Regions from separate parts of the Isoptericola dokdonensis DS-3 genome, predicted to be linked through region 3. Evidence: riboswitches for the same ligand, from Rfam matches in the RefSeq annotation. Region 3 holds a riboswitch; each other region holds the start of a gene.
What was found. A riboswitch is a leader RNA that binds a small molecule or an ion and turns the genes downstream of it on or off. The one in region 3 is predicted to bind thiamine pyrophosphate.
Positions count from the first base shown of each region.

Region 1: it holds a riboswitch for thiamine pyrophosphate, as region 3 does, so the genes downstream of both, thiO (glycine oxidase ThiO) here and thiC (phosphomethylpyrimidine synthase ThiC) in region 3, are expected to answer to the same signal.
Region 2: it holds a riboswitch for thiamine pyrophosphate, as region 3 does, so the genes downstream of both, I598_RS13865 (thiamine ABC transporter substrate-binding protein) here and thiC (phosphomethylpyrimidine synthase ThiC) in region 3, are expected to answer to the same signal.

Region 1 is NZ_CP014209.1:1,643,760-1,649,252, forward strand. Features, by position in the region: gene I598_RS07650 (hypothetical protein) at 1-207, shown strand, start outside; gene I598_RS18355 (hypothetical protein) at 304-1,038, opposite strand; gene guaA (glutamine-hydrolyzing GMP synthase) at 1,245-2,834, opposite strand; gene thiE (thiamine phosphate synthase) at 2,882-3,526, opposite strand; TPP riboswitch at 3,590-3,694, shown strand; gene thiO (glycine oxidase ThiO) at 3,685-4,911, shown strand; gene thiS (sulfur carrier protein ThiS) at 4,908-5,144, shown strand; gene I598_RS07680 (thiazole synthase) at 5,156-5,493, shown strand, end outside.
Region 2 is NZ_CP014209.1:3,021,410-3,026,902, forward strand. Features, by position in the region: gene I598_RS13845 (RrF2 family transcriptional regulator) at 1-216, shown strand, start outside; gene I598_RS13850 (sulfite exporter TauE/SafE family protein) at 361-1,302, shown strand; gene I598_RS13855 (PAS and ANTAR domain-containing protein) at 1,424-2,146, shown strand; gene I598_RS13860 (DUF4235 domain-containing protein) at 2,170-2,451, opposite strand; TPP riboswitch at 2,533-2,637, shown strand; gene I598_RS13865 (thiamine ABC transporter substrate-binding protein) at 2,696-3,787, shown strand; gene I598_RS13870 (ABC transporter permease) at 3,825-5,493, shown strand, end outside.
Region 3 is NZ_CP014209.1:1,772,473-1,777,965, forward strand. Features, by position in the region: gene I598_RS08310 (pyridoxal phosphate-dependent decarboxylase family protein) at 1-102, opposite strand, end outside; gene thiC (phosphomethylpyrimidine synthase ThiC) at 700-2,451, opposite strand; TPP riboswitch at 2,447-2,551, opposite strand; gene I598_RS08320 (Tat pathway signal sequence domain protein) at 2,842-4,290, opposite strand; gene I598_RS08325 (MaoC/PaaZ C-terminal domain-containing protein) at 4,399-4,848, opposite strand; gene I598_RS08330 (FAS1-like dehydratase domain-containing protein) at 4,848-5,309, opposite strand; gene rpmG (50S ribosomal protein L33) at 5,337-5,493, opposite strand, start outside.

The sequences.
Region 1 (5,493 bases), 130 kb from region 3:
GTCAGCACCGGGCCCCGCACCAGCACGGTCGTGTGGGGGCTCGTCGTCGCGGTGATCGGGTGCGGTCTGCTCGCCCAGGCCGCAGGTGCCAGCATCGACCTCCAGCTCGCGACGATCCTGCTGCTCGGAGTCGCGGGCGTCCTGCTGGTGGTCGGCTCCGTCGTCAGCGCGGCCCGCCGCAAGCGCCGCCGTCCGACGGCGGCCTGACCGCGACGACCTCCCCCCGGGGCGGACCCCGGGGCACCCGGACGGCCCGGACACCTCGGTGTCCGGGCCGTCCGGCGTACTCCCCCAGCGGTGATGTCAGGCGCGGTCGGTACCGTCCTGCCGCCGGGTCGGGTCGACCGGCTCGGTGTGGGCGTCCGGGGCCGGGGCCGAGGACGCCGGCGGCGTGGCGGGCGGCTGGTCGGCCGGCGCCGGGTCTGCCGTCGGTGCGGCGGCCGGCGGTGCGGCGGCCGGCGGTGCGGCGGCCGGCGGTGCGGCGGCCGTGGGCGGCGGGTCGTGAGCGATGGCGGAGTGCCGCGCAGGGGCGGACGGCGCCGCCGCGGTCCCCGCCTCGGACAGCCCGCCGCCGGAGGCGAGCGCCGGCGTCTCGACGGACACCTCCGATCCTCCGGCCAGCCGTCTCAGCGCGATCCCGATGAGGATGAACATCAGGCCCAGCCCGATGACGAGGGCGCAGACGCCGAACGCGACGACGGACGTGAACAGCGACGCCCGCAGGAACGACGCGTTCATGACCGTCGCCCGGACGGGGTCGTCCTGCTCGAGCTCGGCGTACGTGGCACCGCCCGAGGCCTCCAGGGCGTGCTTGTTGATGACCTCGGCCTGCGCGAAGGCGGTGAACGGTCCGGCGACCTCCTGGCCGGCGAACATGTTCGCGTCGTCGGAGACGACGATCTTCTCCTCCTGGAGCGTCAGGGACACGACGATCCAGACGACGACCCCGGCGACGATCAGGATCACCCCGACGACGAGGGAGAACATCCCGATCCCCCGCACTCCTCTCGGGGGACGGACTGTGACGGTGCTCGACATGGCTCAACCTCTCGGTCGCTGGTGAAGAAACTGTGACGTGCTTCACCAGCACGGTAGCCCGGCGTGCGCGTCGCCGCCCTGCGAACAGTGAGGTCAGCGTCGTGACGGCGGCCCCGCGACCGTCCCCGAGAACGCCGCACGCCCGGCCGAGGAACCCGGCCGGGCGTGGGGACGTCGACGGCGCGGGGGCCGTCAGCTGCGGGAGGTCACTCCCACTCGATGGTGCCCGGCGGCTTGCTCGTCACGTCGAGGACGACGCGGTTGACTTCGGAGACCTCGTTGGTGATCCGGGTCGAGATGATCGACAGCACGTCGTAGGGCAGGCGCGTCCAGTCGGCCGTCATGGCGTCCTCCGACGACACGGGGCGCAGCACGATCGGGTGGCCGTAGGTGCGGCCGTCACCCTGGACGCCCACGGAGCGGACGTCGGCGAGCAGCACGACGGGGCACTGCCAGATCTCCTCGTCCAGCCCGGCCCGGGTCAGCTCCTCGCGGGCGATGGCGTCGGCCTGGCGCAGGATGTCCAGCCGCTCGGCCGTGACCTCGCCGACGATGCGGATGCCGAGGCCGGGACCGGGGAACGGCTGCCGGGCGACGATCGGCTCCGGCACGCCGAGCTCGCGACCCACCGCTCGGACCTCGTCCTTGAACAGCGTGCGCAGCGGCTCGACCAGCGAGAACTGGAGGTCGTCGGGCAGGCCGCCCACGTTGTGGTGGCTCTTGATGTTGGCCGCGCCCTCGCCGCCGCCGGACTCCACGACGTCCGGGTACAGGGTGCCCTGGACGAGGAACTTGACCTCCTCGCCGTGCTCGCCGGCGTCGGCGACGACGTCGCGCGCGGCGTCCTCGAAGACGCGGATGAACTCGCGGCCGATGATCTTGCGCTTGGTCTCGGGGTCGGAGTGCCCGGCGAGCGCGTCGAGGAACCGCTTGCGCTCGTCCCGCACGACGAGGTTCACGCCGGTGGCCGCGACGAAGTCGCGCTCGACCTGCTCCACCTCGCCCTCGCGCAGCAGACCGTGGTCGACGAACACGCAGGTGAGCTGGTCCCCGACCGCCCGCTGCACGAGCGCTGCGGCGACCGACGAGTCGACGCCGCCGGACAGCCCGCAGACCACCCGGGCGTCACCGACCTGCGCGCGGATCGCCGCGACCTGGTCGGCGATGACGTTGCCCGGCGTCCAGTCCGGCGCCAGCCCGGCGCCCTCGTACAGGAAGTGCTCCAGCACGGTCTGCCCGTGCGCGGAGTGCTTGACCTCCGGGTGCCACTGCACGCCGTAGAGGCGACGGCCGCCGTCCTCGAACGCCGCGACGGGCGAGCCGGGCGAGGTGGCGAGCACCTCGAAGCCCGCGGGCGCCTCGTGCACGGCGTCGCCGTGGCTCATCCACGTGGTCTGGTGCTCCGGGGTGCCGGCGAGCAGCACGCCGGCGGAGCACACCTCGACCTCGGTGCCGCCGTACTCGCGCGCTCCCGTCTGGGCGACCTTGCCGCCGAGCGCCGCGGCCATCGCCTGGAACCCGTAGCAGATGCCGAGCACGGGCACGCCGGCCTCGAACAGCGCCGGGTCGACGAACGGCGCGCCGGTGGCGTACACCGAGGACGGCCCTCCGGACAGGATGATCGCGGCCGGGTCCTTGGCCAGCATCTGCTCCGTGGTGAACGTGTGCGGCACGATCTCGGAGTAGACGTTCGCCTCGCGCACGCGACGCGCGATGAGCTGGGCGTACTGGGCGCCGAAGTCGACGACCAGCACGGGCCGGGGCGTGGGATCGGGGGTGGTGGCGGGAGACGTCACCGCCCCAGGATAGTCGCCCGCCCGCGCGGCACGGTCACCCCTCGAGGTCACCCCTCGAGGCGGTCCCGCAGCGCGCGCGCCGCCCGCTCGGGGTCGGCCGCCTGCGTGACGGCCCGCACGACGACGACCCGGGTCGCCCCCGCGTCGAGCACGGCGTCGAGCCGCTCGCCGTCGATGCCGCCGATCGCGAACCAGGGCGTCGTCGGGCCGCTCGCGGCGACGTCGCGCAGCAGGTCGAGGCCGACGGCGGCGCGGCCGGGCTTGGTGGGGGTCGCCCAGAGCGGGCCGACGCAGAAGTAGTCGGTGCCGGGGTCGGCCGCCGCGGCGGCGGCCTGGGCGGCCGAGTGCGTGGAGCGTCCCAGCACCGGACCGGGGCCGAGCAGCGACCGCACGGCCGCCGTCGGCAGGTCGCCCTGGCCCATGTGCACCACCGGCGCGCCGGTGAGGGAGGCAATGTCCGCCCGGTCGTTGACCGCCCACAGGGCGCCGTGCTCGGCGGCCACCCGGGCCACGAGCTCCTGCAGCTCCAGCTCGCGGGCGACGTCGAGGGTCTTGTCGCGCAGCTGCACGACGTCGACCCCGCCGGAGAGCACCGCGTGCAGGAAGTCCTCCAGGTCTCCACGCTCCTCACGGGCGTCGGTGCACAGGTAGAGGCGGGCGGCGGCCAGGCGGGTGCGGGCGTCGACGGTCACGGTTCGCGAGCCTAGCCGCCGACGTCGGCGCAGGTCGTCGCCGCTCGGCGGGGGCCGGTAGGGTGGTCCGAGCACGGGAGCCCTGCGCAGGGCTGAGAGGGCGCGGCGGCGCCGACCGTCGAACCTGATCTGGGTCATGCCAGCGAAGGGAGCACACCATGCAACGCGACCTCGTCGTGGTCGGGGGCGGGATCATCGGTCTCGCCGTGGCCTGGCGCGCCCTGGTGGCGGGCCTCACCGTCACCGTGCTCGACCCCGACCCGGGGGACGGCGCCACGCACGCCGCCGCCGGGATGCTGGCCCCCGCCACGGAGGCCGAGTTCGCCGAGAGCGACGCCCTGCACCTGCACCTCGCCGGCGCCGCGCACTGGCTGCGGTTCGCCGCCGAGCTCGAGGCGACCACCGGCCTCGGCGTGGGGCTGCGCGAGTCCGGCACCCTCACCATCGCGTACGACGCCGCCGACGCCGCCCTGCTGCGCCGCATCGTCGAGCTCCACGAGCGCCACCGCGTCACCTCGCACGAGCTCACCGTCACCGAGGCCCGCCGCCACGAGCCGCTGCTCGGCCAGCGCATCGCCGCCGCGGCCTGGGTGCCCGGCGACCACGCCGTCGACCCGCAGGCCACGCAGCGCGCGCTGCGCGCCGCCGTCGAGCAGCATCCCGCCGGGACGCTCGTCCACCGGGCCGCCGTGCGGCTGGAGCAGGGCGGCGACGGGCGGGTCACCGGCGTGGTCGACGACGACGGGACCCTCCACCGGGCGGGGACCACCCTCGTCGCCGCGGGCTGGGCGTCCGCCCCGCTGCTCGCCGGCGTCGACGGCGTCACCGTGCCCGTGCGGCCCGTCAAGGGGCAGACCCTGCGCCTCCAGACCGACCCGGCCCTGGCCCCGAGCCACGTCGTCCGCGGGCTCGTGCAGGGACGCCCCGTCTACGTCGTCGCCCGCGACGCCGCGACCGGCGGACCGTGGGCCGGCCACAGCGAGCTCGTCGTCGGCGCCACCACCCGCGAGCACCCTGACGACCGCCGCGCCGACGCCGGCGGGGTGTACGCGCTGCTGCGGGACGCCCGCGCACTGCTGCCCGCGATCGACGAGGCGGCGCTCGTCGCCGTGACGCCGCGGGCCCGCCCCGCCACGCCGGACAACCTCCCGATCATCGGCCCCACGGCCGTCCCCGGCCTGCACCTGGCCACCGGGCACCACCGCAACGGCGTGCTGCTGGCACCGCTGACGGCCGACGTCGTGGTCGCCCGGATCACGGGGACGTGGTTCGACGTCGGCCGCACCGCCGCCGACCCGCCCGCGACGCTGGCCGCGCTGCGCGCCTGCGACCCCCGCCGCTTCACGCCCGGCACCGACCCCCGCCCCGACGGAGCCCAGCCATGACCGCACCCCCCACCGCGCTCGTCAACGGCGCCCCCTACGACCTCGGTGCGGGTGGCGCGGTCCCCGTGGCGGACGTCGTCGCGCACCTGCTGCCCGGACATGTCGTGGACGGCGCTCCTCGCGGGGTCGCCGTCGCCATCGACGACGTCGTGGTGCCGCGCGGCGTGTGGGACCGGACGTCGGTGCGCGCCGGGGACCGGGTCGAGATCGTGACCGCCGTGCAGGGCGGCTGAGAGAGGGAACCATGACCACCACCGACACCACGACCGACCCGCTGGTCGTCGCCGGGACGGAGATCGGCTCCCGGCTCGTCATGGGCACCGGAGGCGCCGCGAACCTGCTGCTGCTCCAGGACGCGCTCGTCGCGTCGGGCACCGGCCTGACGACGGTCGCGCTGCGCCGCGTCGCGGCGGCCACGACGCCGGAGGCCGCCCGCGACGCCGGGATCTGGGGCCTGCTGGAGCGCCTCGGCATCCGCGCCCTGCCCAACACGGCAGGCTGCTTCTCCGTGCGCGAGGCCGTGCTCACCGCGCAGCTCGCCCGGGAGGCGTGCGGCACGAGCTGGGTGAAGCTCGAGGTGAT
Region 2 (5,493 bases), 1.2 Mb from region 3:
GCGGTCGACGGCCCGCTGGTCTACGTGCGGGACGAGCGCCCCTCGGACCTGGAGTACACCGGGGCCGCGCTGTCGCTGCTCCACGTGTGGGTCGCCCTGCGGGCGAACGTGCGGGCGGTCCTCGAACGGGTGACGATCGCCGACGTCGCGGACGGGACGATCCCCGCGGAGATCCGGGTTCTGCTCGACGACTCGGACGCGTGGGAGAACCCCTGAGGCGCTGACGCGCGGGGGAGCCACCCCGCGGTACCGGACGCCGCCGCGTCCACCTGACGGACACCTTGCCCTGGCGCTGGACACGGACGAGAAGTGTTCCTACTATTCCTATACGCCCGATCGGAATAATCACTTGGAGCAGCGATGAAGACCCTCGTCCTGATCGCCCTCGTCGGCCTGGGAGCACAGCTCGTCGACGGGAGCCTCGGAATGGCCTACGGGGTGACGTCGACGACGTTGCTCCTCGCCATCGGTACCAACCCGGCGGCCGCCTCGGCCACCGTGCACCTCGCGGAGATCGGGACCACGCTGGCGTCCGGGGTGTCCCACTGGAGGTTCGGCAACGTCGACTGGAAGGTCGTCCTCCGCATCGGTGTGCCCGGCGCGATCGGTGCGTTCGTGGGCGCCACGTTCCTCTCGTGGCTGGCCGTCGACCTGGCCAAGCCGCTGATCTCGATCATCCTGCTGGCACTCGGCCTCTACGTGCTGCTCCGCTTCACGTTCCGCGGCCTGCGCACCGACCGCATCGGCACCCCTCTGCGCAAGCGGTTCCTCACGCCGCTCGGCCTCGTGGCCGGCTTCGTGGACGCCACCGGTGGCGGCGGCTGGGGCCCCGTGGGCACGCCGGCCATCCTGGCGAGCGGCCGCATGGAGCCGCGCAAGGTGATCGGCTCGATCGACACCAGCGAGTTCCTCGTCGCCGTGGCCGCCAGCCTGGGCTTCCTCTTCGGCCTCGGGACGGCGGGCGTCGACGCGCAGTGGGCCATCGCGCTCCTCCTGGGTGGCCTCGTCGCCGCGCCGATCGCCGCGTACCTCGTGCGCATCGTCCCGCCGCGCGTCCTCGGCTCCGCCGTCGGCGGCCTGATCGTGCTGACGAACACGCGCACCCTTCTCACCTCGTTCGACGTGGCGGACGTCTGGGTCACCACCGCGCTCTGGGTGGTCGCCGTCGTCTGGGCCGCCGCGGTGGCCTGGTCGGTGAACGCCCACCTCACGGCGCGTCGCGAGGCGACCGCGGACGAGGTCCCGGAGGTCACCGGCACCGGACCTACGGCCTCCGCAGGGTCGGGCGCCGGCCGCGCCTGACGGCGTCTGCCAGGGACGACGCCCGGATCACCCGCTCTCGGGTGGCGGTTGCGACCCACCGGAGTACGGTGGGCCGCAACCGGCTGCGGCCACTGGCGGCCGCGGGAACCAGGGGGTGAGCATGTCCGTGCCGCCGTCCCGCAGGACGTCTCGCAACGGCACCGCCGACGTCGCCGACGTGCTGGCGACCGGAACGCAGCTCGTCGTCGGGCGCTACCGGATCGACGTCGCTAACGGCCACACCTGGTGGTCGGACGAGACGTTCCGCCTCCACGGCTACGAGCCGGGGGACATCGAGCCGAGCATCGACCTCGTCCTGGCGCGGACCCACCCCGACGACCGGTCGCGGCTGTCCCGCACGGCCGCCGTCGCCCTGCATGCCGGCCGGCCCTTCGCCAGCGCGCACCGGATCGTGGACCCGCACGGCAGGTCCCGGTCCGTCGTCGTGACGGGCCAGGGCCGGCACGACGACGCCGGCGTGGTCGTCCAGGTCGTCGGGTACGTGCTGGACGTCAGTCCGGTGACCCGGGAGGCGTTGGACCGCGAGGCGCAGCGGGCCGTGGGCCGGGCGCTGGTGACCGCGGCGGCCGTCGAGCAGGCCAAGGGAGCCATCATCGTGACCCGCGGCCTGGCGGAGGCCGACGCGGCGGACCTGCTCGGTGAGGTCGCGGCCCGGGCGGGCGTCCCCGTCCAGGTGGCGGCGTCCCAGGTGGTCGCGGCGCTGACCCGCGGCACGGGGGACGCGTCGGAGCGGCTGGACCAGGCCCTCGCGGCCGTGCACTCCGTCGACCGGCCGCGCGGGCACGAGGCACAGCTGGCCCGGCGACGGCTGCACGACGCCTGACCCGCCGGACCGGGCGGCGTCGGTCAGACCACCGACACCTTCTGCGCGCGGCGGTCGACGGCCTTCGCGACGCCCTGCCGGGCCAGCCGCCGGGCGAGGACGGCCACGCCGCCGGTCACGGCGGCGAAGACGATCGCCTGGACGACGGGGATGTCGTCGGCGTCGAGGTCGATGGGCGCGTCGTTGCCCGTGGCCTTCTCCCACACGATCTTGATCAGCTTCTGGGCGATCCAGCCGGCGGCGAACGTCGCCGCGACCGTCCCGACCTTCAGTGCGAGGGACGGTTCGTTGTGGTCGAGATCCACGGTTCTCCTCAAGATCGGCGTGCGTCCGCGGGCCGGACGGGCGGACGTGTCCACCGTAGCGTGCGCGAGGGGTAGGCTCTCAGGGAACGACAGGGGAGCGCCGTGCGGCGCTGAGAGTGCGGACCACCGCAGACCCTCGAACCTGATCCGGTTAGCACCGGTGGAGGAAGTCGGGCTTCTCGATCCCGTCGACCGCCGGTACCGGCGGGCGACGGACCCCCTCCCGCACGTCTGAGGAGGACACATGACCATCCGGACCCGCCGCGCCGTCGCCACGGCCGCCGTCGTGGGGCTGCTGCCGCTGCTCGCGGCATGCTCGGGGGACGACGCCCCGGGGGAGGCGACGTCGTCGGGCAGCCCGACGGGCGAGGCGCAACTCGCCGGGACGGTCACGCTGGTCACGCACGACTCGTTCGCCCTGAGTGACGGCCTGCTGGAGTCGTTCGAGCAGGAGACCGGGCTGACGGTCGAGCACGTCGCCGCCGGTGACGCGGGAACGCTCGTCAACCAGCTCGTCCTCACGGCGGACTCGCCGCTGGGCGACGTCGTGTTCGGCGTCGACAACACGTTCGCGTCCCGTGCGGTGGAGGCCGGGGTGTTCGAGCCGTACACGCCGGCGGACATCGACCCGTCGGTCACGGCGCTGGTCGGTGACGGGCTGGAAGGCCTGACGCCGATCGACGAGGGCGACGTCTGCCTGAACGTCGACACCGCCTGGTTCGAGGCGGAGGGCGTGGAGCCGCCCGCGACGTTCGAGGACCTCCTCGACCCCGCCTACCGGGACCTCACGGTCGTGGCGAACCCGGCGACGTCGTCGCCCGGCTTCGCGATGCTGCTCGCCACCGTCGCGGAGTTCGGCGAGGACGGCTGGGTGCCGTACTGGGAGGACCTCGCCGCGAACGGCCTCAAGGTCACCGAGGGCTGGTCCGACGCGTACTACGTCGACTTCTCCGGCGCCGGGGAGGGCGGGGCACGTCCGATCGTGCTGTCGTACGCGACGTCGCCCGCCTTCACGGTGACGGAGGAGGGCGACGCGACGACGACGGCCGCGCTGCTCGACACGTGCTTCCGGCAGGTCGAGTACGCGGGCGTCCTCGCGGGCACGGACAACCCGGACGGCGCGAAGGCGCTCGTCGACTTCCTCGCCTCGGCCGAGGTGCAGTCGGACGTCCCGGCGAACATGTACATGTACCCGGCCGACGCCACCGTCGAGCTGCCCGCCGAGTGGGAGCAGTTCGCCCCGCAGTCGGCCGAGCCGCTCGAGATCGCACCGGCCGACGTCGCCGCGCACCGCGACGAGTGGATCCAGCAGTGGACGACCGCCGTCATCGGCTGACGCCCTCGGTGCGGACGCACGGCGCCGCCGCCCCCGGGTGGGACGGACGCCCCGCCCGGGGACCGGCGCGTGGCTGGGCTGGGGCCTCGCCGCGGGCGTCCCGCTGCTGTTCCTCGGGGTCTTCTTCGCGTGGCCGGTGCTGACGCTCGTCGGCCAGGGCTTCCTGGTGGACGACGGCGCCGGCGGGCGCGAGGTGGACCTGTCGGGGTTCGTGGAGGTGCTCTCGCAGGAGAGGACCTGGCGGGTGGTCGGGCAGACGCTCGCCCAGGCGTCGGCGGGCACCGCGCTCAGCGTGCTGCTCGGGGTGCCCGGCGCGTACGTGCTGTACCGGTGCCGGTTCCCCGGGCGGGCGCTCGCGCGCGGGCTGGTGACGGTCCCGTTCGTGCTGCCGACCGTCGTCGTCGGCGTGGCGTTCCGCTCCGTGCTCGCCCCGGACGGCCCGCTCGGGTTCCTCGGGCTCGAGGAGAGCTTCGTCGCGATCGTCGCCGCCCTGGTGTTCTTCAACTACTCGGTGGTGGTGCGCACCGTGGGCGGGCTGTGGGAGCGCCTCGACCCGCGGGCCGAGGAAGCCGCCCGCGCCCTGGGGGCGACGCCGTGGCGGGCGTTCCGCACCGTGACGCTGCCGGCGCTCGGACCCGCGATCGCGTCGGCCGCCGCCGTCGTGTTCCTGTTCTGCGCCACCGCGTTCGGGGTGGTGCTGGTGCTCGGCGGGATGCGCTACGGCACGATCGAGACGGAGATCTGGATCCGCACCACCCAGTTCCTCGACCTGCGCTCGGCGGCGGTGCTCAGCGTCCTGCAGCTCGTCGTCGTGACGGCGGTCCTGGTCGTCAGCTCGCGGCTGCGGGCGCGCCGCGAGGCGGCGCTGCACCTGACGAGCGACCGCTCGGCGGCGCACCGCTGGCGCGCCACCGCGGCGGACGTCGTCCCGACCGTCGTGACCGGTGTCGTCGTCGCGGGCCTCCTCGTGCTCCCGCTCGCGGGCCTGGTCGCGCGCTCGTTCCGGGCGCCCGACGGGTCGTGGGGGATCGACAACTACGTCGCCCTCGGCACCACGGGCGGGCGCAACGCCCTGTCCGTCACCGTGTGGGAGGCGCTCGGCAACTCGCTGCGCACCGCCCTGCTCGCCGCGGCGATCGCCGTCCTCGTGGGCGGCCTGGTGGCGCTCGTCGTGTCCCGCCGCCCGCGCTCACCCGGCCTGCGCCGCGCCGTCGGAGGCCTCGACGCCGTGTTCATGCTGCCGCTGGGGGTGTCCGCCGTGACCGTCGGGTTCGGGTTCCTGCTCACCCTCGACGAGCCGCTCGGGTTCGACGTCGACCTGCGCACCTCCGGCCTGCTCGTCCCGATCGCCCAGGCCGTCGTCGCGATCCCGCTCGTCGTGCGGACCGTGCTGCCCGTGCTGCGCGCGATCGACCCGCGCCTGCGCGAGGCCGCCGCCACCCTCGGCGGGTCGCCCGGCCGGGTGCTGCGCACGGTCGACGTGCCGCTCGCGGCCCGGTCGCTGGGCCTCGCCGTCGGGTTCGCGTTCGCGGTGTCGCTGGGGGAGTTCGGCGCGACGTCGTTCCTCGCCCGCCCCGACACCGCCACCCTGCCCGTCGTGATCTACCGGCTCATCGGCCTGCCCGGGGCCGAGAACTACGGGATGGCGCTCGCGGCGTCCGTGGTGCTGGCCGTGCTCACCGCGAGCGTCATGATGGTGGCCGAGC
Region 3 (5,493 bases):
GTCGACGACGTCGTGCACGACACGGGCGTACGTCCCCGCCGTCGCACCACGCAGGAGGGTGTCGGTGCTGGTCAGGGTCACGTCGTGCGGGGATCTGGACACGCCGGAGTACCTCCGTGAGAGGGAGAAATGAGGCTAGGCTCGCCTAACGTAGGACGCCCTTCGCGGACTGTCCATCCCTGAGCCACCATGCGAGACCCACAGCCCTGTGACCCTGACCACGACCCCGCGTCAGCAACCGCGCGGCCGGGCGCGAGTCAGCGCACGGCGGCGCGAGTCAGCGCAGGTTTCGCCGAGTCAGCGCGCACTCCGCGTCCGGACGTCGGAGGGTGCCGCGCGTCGTCGCGTTCACGCGCCCCAGGGGGCGCTCCACTTCGGGATTGACGACGACGCGCGGCACCCTCCGACGTCCTTCATCGTCCCGTCCGGTGTCAGACAGGTCGTCCTTGACGCTGACTCGCGACCACTCACGCTGAATCGGCACGACTCGCGCTGACTCGCGTGGGTGAGCGCTGACTCGCGCCGATCTGCGCTGACTGGCTGGAGCCTGCGCTGACTCGCGCCCTGCGTGCTGACTCAGCAGGGGCTCGCACTGACTCGCGGCCCCGTGCGCTGACTCGCAGGCCGTGCGCGGTCGCCCGTGCTGCCCGGCCGGGGGGCGCCGGGCGGGCAGCGGGGCGGGCGGGCGGTGTTGCCTGCTCAGCGAGCGGGGACCGTCGGGGTGGGGAGGTAGACCTCGCCCCCGGCCGCGCGGAACTCCGCGGACTTCGCGGCCATCCCTTCCTGGGCGATCCCGACGACGGCCTGCTGGGCGCCGGCGTCCCCGAACTCGTCGCGGATGTCCTGCGAGATGCGCATCGAGCAGAACTTCGGCCCGCACATCGAGCAGAAGTGCGCCGTCTTCGCGGCCTCGGCCGGCAACGTCTCGTCGTGGTACTCCTCGGCGAGCTCCGGGTCGAGGGACAGGTTGAACTGGTCGCGCCAGCGGAACTCGAAGCGGGCCTTGCTCAGCGCGTCGTCGCGGGCCTGCGCACCGGGGTGACCCTTGGCGAGGTCGGCGGCGTGCGCGGCGATCTTGTAGGTGACGACGCCGGTGCGGACGTCGTCGCGGTTCGGCAGCCCGAGATGCTCCTTCGGCGTGACGTAGCAGAGCATCGCCGTGCCGTAGCGGGCGATCTCGGTGGCACCGATGGCGGACGTGATGTGGTCGTACGCGGGCGCGATGTCCGTCACCAGCGGCCCGAGCGTGTAGAACGGGGCGCCCTCGCACAGCTCCTGCTGGCGCTCGACGTTCTCACGCACCAGGTGGAACGGGACGTGGCCCGGCCCCTCGACCATCACCTGCACGTCGTGGGCCCAGGCCCGCTTGGTCAGCTCGGCGAGCGTGTCGAGCTCCGCGAACTGTGCGGCGTCGTTGGCGTCAGCGATGGATCCCGGTCGCAGCCCGTCGCCGAGGGAGAACGCGACGTCGTAGGCCGCGAAGATCTCGCACAGCTCGTCGTAGTGCGTGTACAGGAAGTTCTCCTGGTGGTGCGCCAGGCACCAGCCCGCCATGATCGACCCGCCCCGCGACACGATTCCCGTCACCCGGTTCGCGGTGAGCGGGACGTACCGCAGCAGCACGCCCGCGTGGACCGTCATGTAGTCGACGCCTTGCTCGCACTGCTCGATCACGGTGTCGCGGTAGATCTCCCAGGTGAGCCGCGACGCGTCGCCGTCGACCTTCTCCAGGGCCTGGTAGATCGGCACCGTGCCGATGGGCACCGGAGAGTTGCGCAGGACCCACTCACGCGTGGTGTGGATGTCGTCGCCGGTGGACAGGTCCATCACGGTGTCGGCGCCCCACCTCGTGGCCCACTGCAGCTTCTCCACCTCCTCCGCGATCGAGGAGTGCACCGCCGAGTTGCCGATGTTCGCGTTGACCTTCACCGTGAACGCCCGGCCGATGATCATCGGCTCCGACTCCGGGTGGTTGACGTTGTTCGGGATGATCGCGCGGCCCGCGGCGACCTCGCTGCGCACCAGCTCGACGTCGACCCCCTCGCGCAGGGCGACGAACCGCATCTCCGGCGTGGCCTCGCCCCGGCGGGCGTAGTGCATCTGCGTGACCTTGCGCCCGGGCAGCGCCCGGCGCGGGGGTCGCGCCTCGCCCTGCCACTCCGCCGACGCCGCGCCTCGACGTCGTGCGCCACGACCGTCGTCGGCGAGGCTGCGGCCCCGACCCTCGTACGTCTCGGTGTCGCGGCGTTCGGCGACCCACGGCGTGCGCAGGCCGGGGATACCGCGGACCGGGTCGCCGCCCGGGCCGTCGGTGCGGTAGACCCGCACGGGCGGGTTGGGGGTCCCGTCCGGGGAGTCCGCCAGGGTGATCTCGGTGACCGGCACCGTGATGCCGGAGTGCTCGCACCGCTCGTAGGCGAGTGCGCGTGCGGGGACGACGTCGTGCTCCATGTGTGCTCCTGCTTCCTACGCCGGCATGACCCGGTCAGGTTCGACGGTCCGGACGGCAGCAGTCCGATCTCAGCCCTTGCCAGGGCACCCGTGGGATCGCACGACAACGTAGCACGGGAGGTCCGCGGCGGGTCGTCCGGGTCCGGGCCGCTACCGGACCTCGACGGCGCCCAGCGCTGACTCGCGCCGGTCTGCGCTGACTCGCGACACCCTGCGCTGACTCGCGCCGGGGCGGCCGCCCGTGCTGCGGGGCCTCACGTATCGACCGGCGACGGGTGAGGTGCGACGACGTCGGCCCGGGCGACACAACAGAACCTCACGCATCCAGCGTTGATGCGTGAGGTTCTGCAGTGTCGGCGGTCGCCGGGGCGGCCGTTCGGGGGCGGGCCGTCAGCGGCGCGACGGGCGCAGGCCGCCGACCTGGAGGGGGTTGGCACCCGCCTGCGCCATGAGGTACCACGACGTGGCACCGGTGTGCTGGGCCTGGAAGTAGCCGAACCCGAAGCCGGAGTCGATGAGGCTCGACGCCGCCACCACGCCCGAGCGTGCGGGCAGCGGCGCACCGCCCACGGTCTGGCCGGCCCCGACCAGGTCCTGGGCGCGGCGCACCTGGTCGAGCAGGGCGTCGGCGCGGCGGGCGTCGGACCGTCCCCGACCGCGGTCCACGAGGGCGCACGCGAGCTGGGCGGTGCCTTCCAGCCAGACGCCGTCGGGGTGCACGGGCAGCCCGTTGTACGTCGCCGTGGAGGTGAGGCTGGCGCTGGAGAACGTGACGCCGGAGATCGTCACGCCCGCCGGGAGCTGAGAGACGCCCCGCCCGGCGACGTCGCGGGTCGCGAGGTCGGACGCCGCCCAGTCGAGGGCACGGGCGTTGCGGTCGCTACGCAGCGCGAGCCATCCCCAGGTCTGGGGGTCGAGCGGCAGCGGGTCGCGGTTGATCTCGACGCCGTCGTTCGTGCCGGTGTAGTAGTAGCCGCCGCGCCGCTCCCACATGCGGTCGACGAACTCGCGGGCGTGCTCGGCGGCGTCGGCCCAGCGGCGGCCGCCGGCGTGCGCGCGCAGCAGCCGGAAGAACGCGACGCAGTCGACGTTGTGCTCGGTCGAGCCGTTCGGGACGGGCACGTTCCCGCCGTCGACGCCGAACGAGAAGCCGCCGAGCGGCCTGGTCGACCACGTGTTCTCGACGATCCACTCCCCGATCCGCACGGCGGCGTCCCGGTAGGGCCGCACCCCGGTCGCGGCGTACGCGTGCAGCAGCGCGATCCCGGGCCACGCCATGTCGCCGACGGCGGTGCCGAGGAACCCGAACTGCCAGCCGATGTTGGCCGTCCCGTCCGGCAGCTCCAGGCCGTAGGGCTGCGGGTTGCCGTCGTAGAACGTGTAGGGGCCGGTGTTGTAGCCCTGCCGCAGGCGACCGTCGTCGTGGGCGGGGTCGTGCTCCTGGGCGAAGACGAGCCCGTCGGCCAGGGCGCGGGCCACGTCGGTGCGGCCGCCGGTGAGGGAGGCGCAGATCGTCAGGGCCACGTCGTAGACGAAGGCGGTCGAGAACAGCCCGAGCTGGTCGGCGTAGGACTGCGCGAGGCGCGGGCCGGGGTTGACCGCCGGGTAGGCGTTGGTCATGACGTCGAGGAAGTCGTGGGCGCGGCGCACGGAACCGGAGGTGCCGGACGGCGTGCCCGGGCGTCCGGGGTGGCGGCCCGTCGCGACCGGGCTCGCGGAGGCGGTGCCCGCGGTGGCGGCGATCAGCGCGGTGCCCGCGCCGGCGACGAGGACGCCGCGGCGGCTGAGACCGCGCGCGGGCGGGAGGGTGTCGGCGTGCTGGAGGTCCGGTCCGGTCATGACATCTCCTTCGATGTGCGGCGGCCTCCACGGTGAGGGCGTCGTCGACGTCAGGTTACTCGTGTCACTTCGAGGATGTGAAGAGATCCGGACGAGAAAGAGGGTGGTTCAGGAGAGCCGGACGACGACCTGCGTGCGCCCGAGGACCTTCGCGCCGTCGTGCGACACGGTGAGGTCGATCCGGGCGGTGCCGGCCTCCGGGTCGAGGGCGCCGACGGCGGCGGACACCTCGACGGTCGCGGCGCCGCGCGGCGGCACCGGGACGGGCTTGGTGAACCGGGTCCCGTACTTCACGACCGCGCCCGGGTCGCCGACCCAGTCGACGACGACGCCCACCACGGAGCCCATCGTCAGCATGCCGTGGGCGATGACGCCGGGCAGGCCGACCTCGGTGGCGAACGACTCGTCCCAGTGGATGGGGTTGAGGTCACCGCTCGCACCCGCGTAGCGCACGAGGCTCGCGCGCTCGAGCTCCACGGTGCCCGTGGTCACGACGTCGCCGACGGCGAGGTCGTCCAGGGAGGGCCTCTGCCCCGGCGTCTGCCCGGTGACGGTCATCAGGACTCCTCGGGGCGGATCACGAGGCTGGACGTCACGGTGGCGACGTGCTCGCCGGGGGCGCCGGCGTCGTCCGCGGCGAAGATCTCGCAGCGGGTGCTCACCATGGAGATCCCGGACCGCTGGGTGACGGAGTCGACGTGCAGCACGGTGACCAGCTCGTCCCCGGCGACGATCGGCCGGTGGTGGGTGAAGCCTTCGTCGGCATGCACCACCCGGGAGAAGTCGATCCCGGCGGCCGGGTCGGAGACGTACGGCGACTCGGCGCGCTGCGCGATCACGACCGCGAAGGTCGGGGGCGCGACGACGTCCGGATAGCCGAGACCCCGCGCTGCCACGAGGTCGTGGTGCGCGGGGTGTGCGGCGCCGACGGCCGTGGCGAACTCGCGGATCTTCTCGCGACCGACGGAGTACGGCGCGGAGGCCGGGTACTCGCGGCCCGCGAAGTCAGGGTTCGCCACGACGTCGGGGTGCTCTGGACCGGAAGGTCAGCGGGTCTCGCGGTGCGAGGTGTGCTTGCCGCAGCGCGGGCAGAACTTCGCCATCTCGAGACGGTCCGGGTTGTTCCGGCGGTTCTTCTTGGTGATGTAGTTCCGCTCCTTGCAGTCCACGCAGGCGAGCGTGATCTTCGGGCGGACGTCCGCG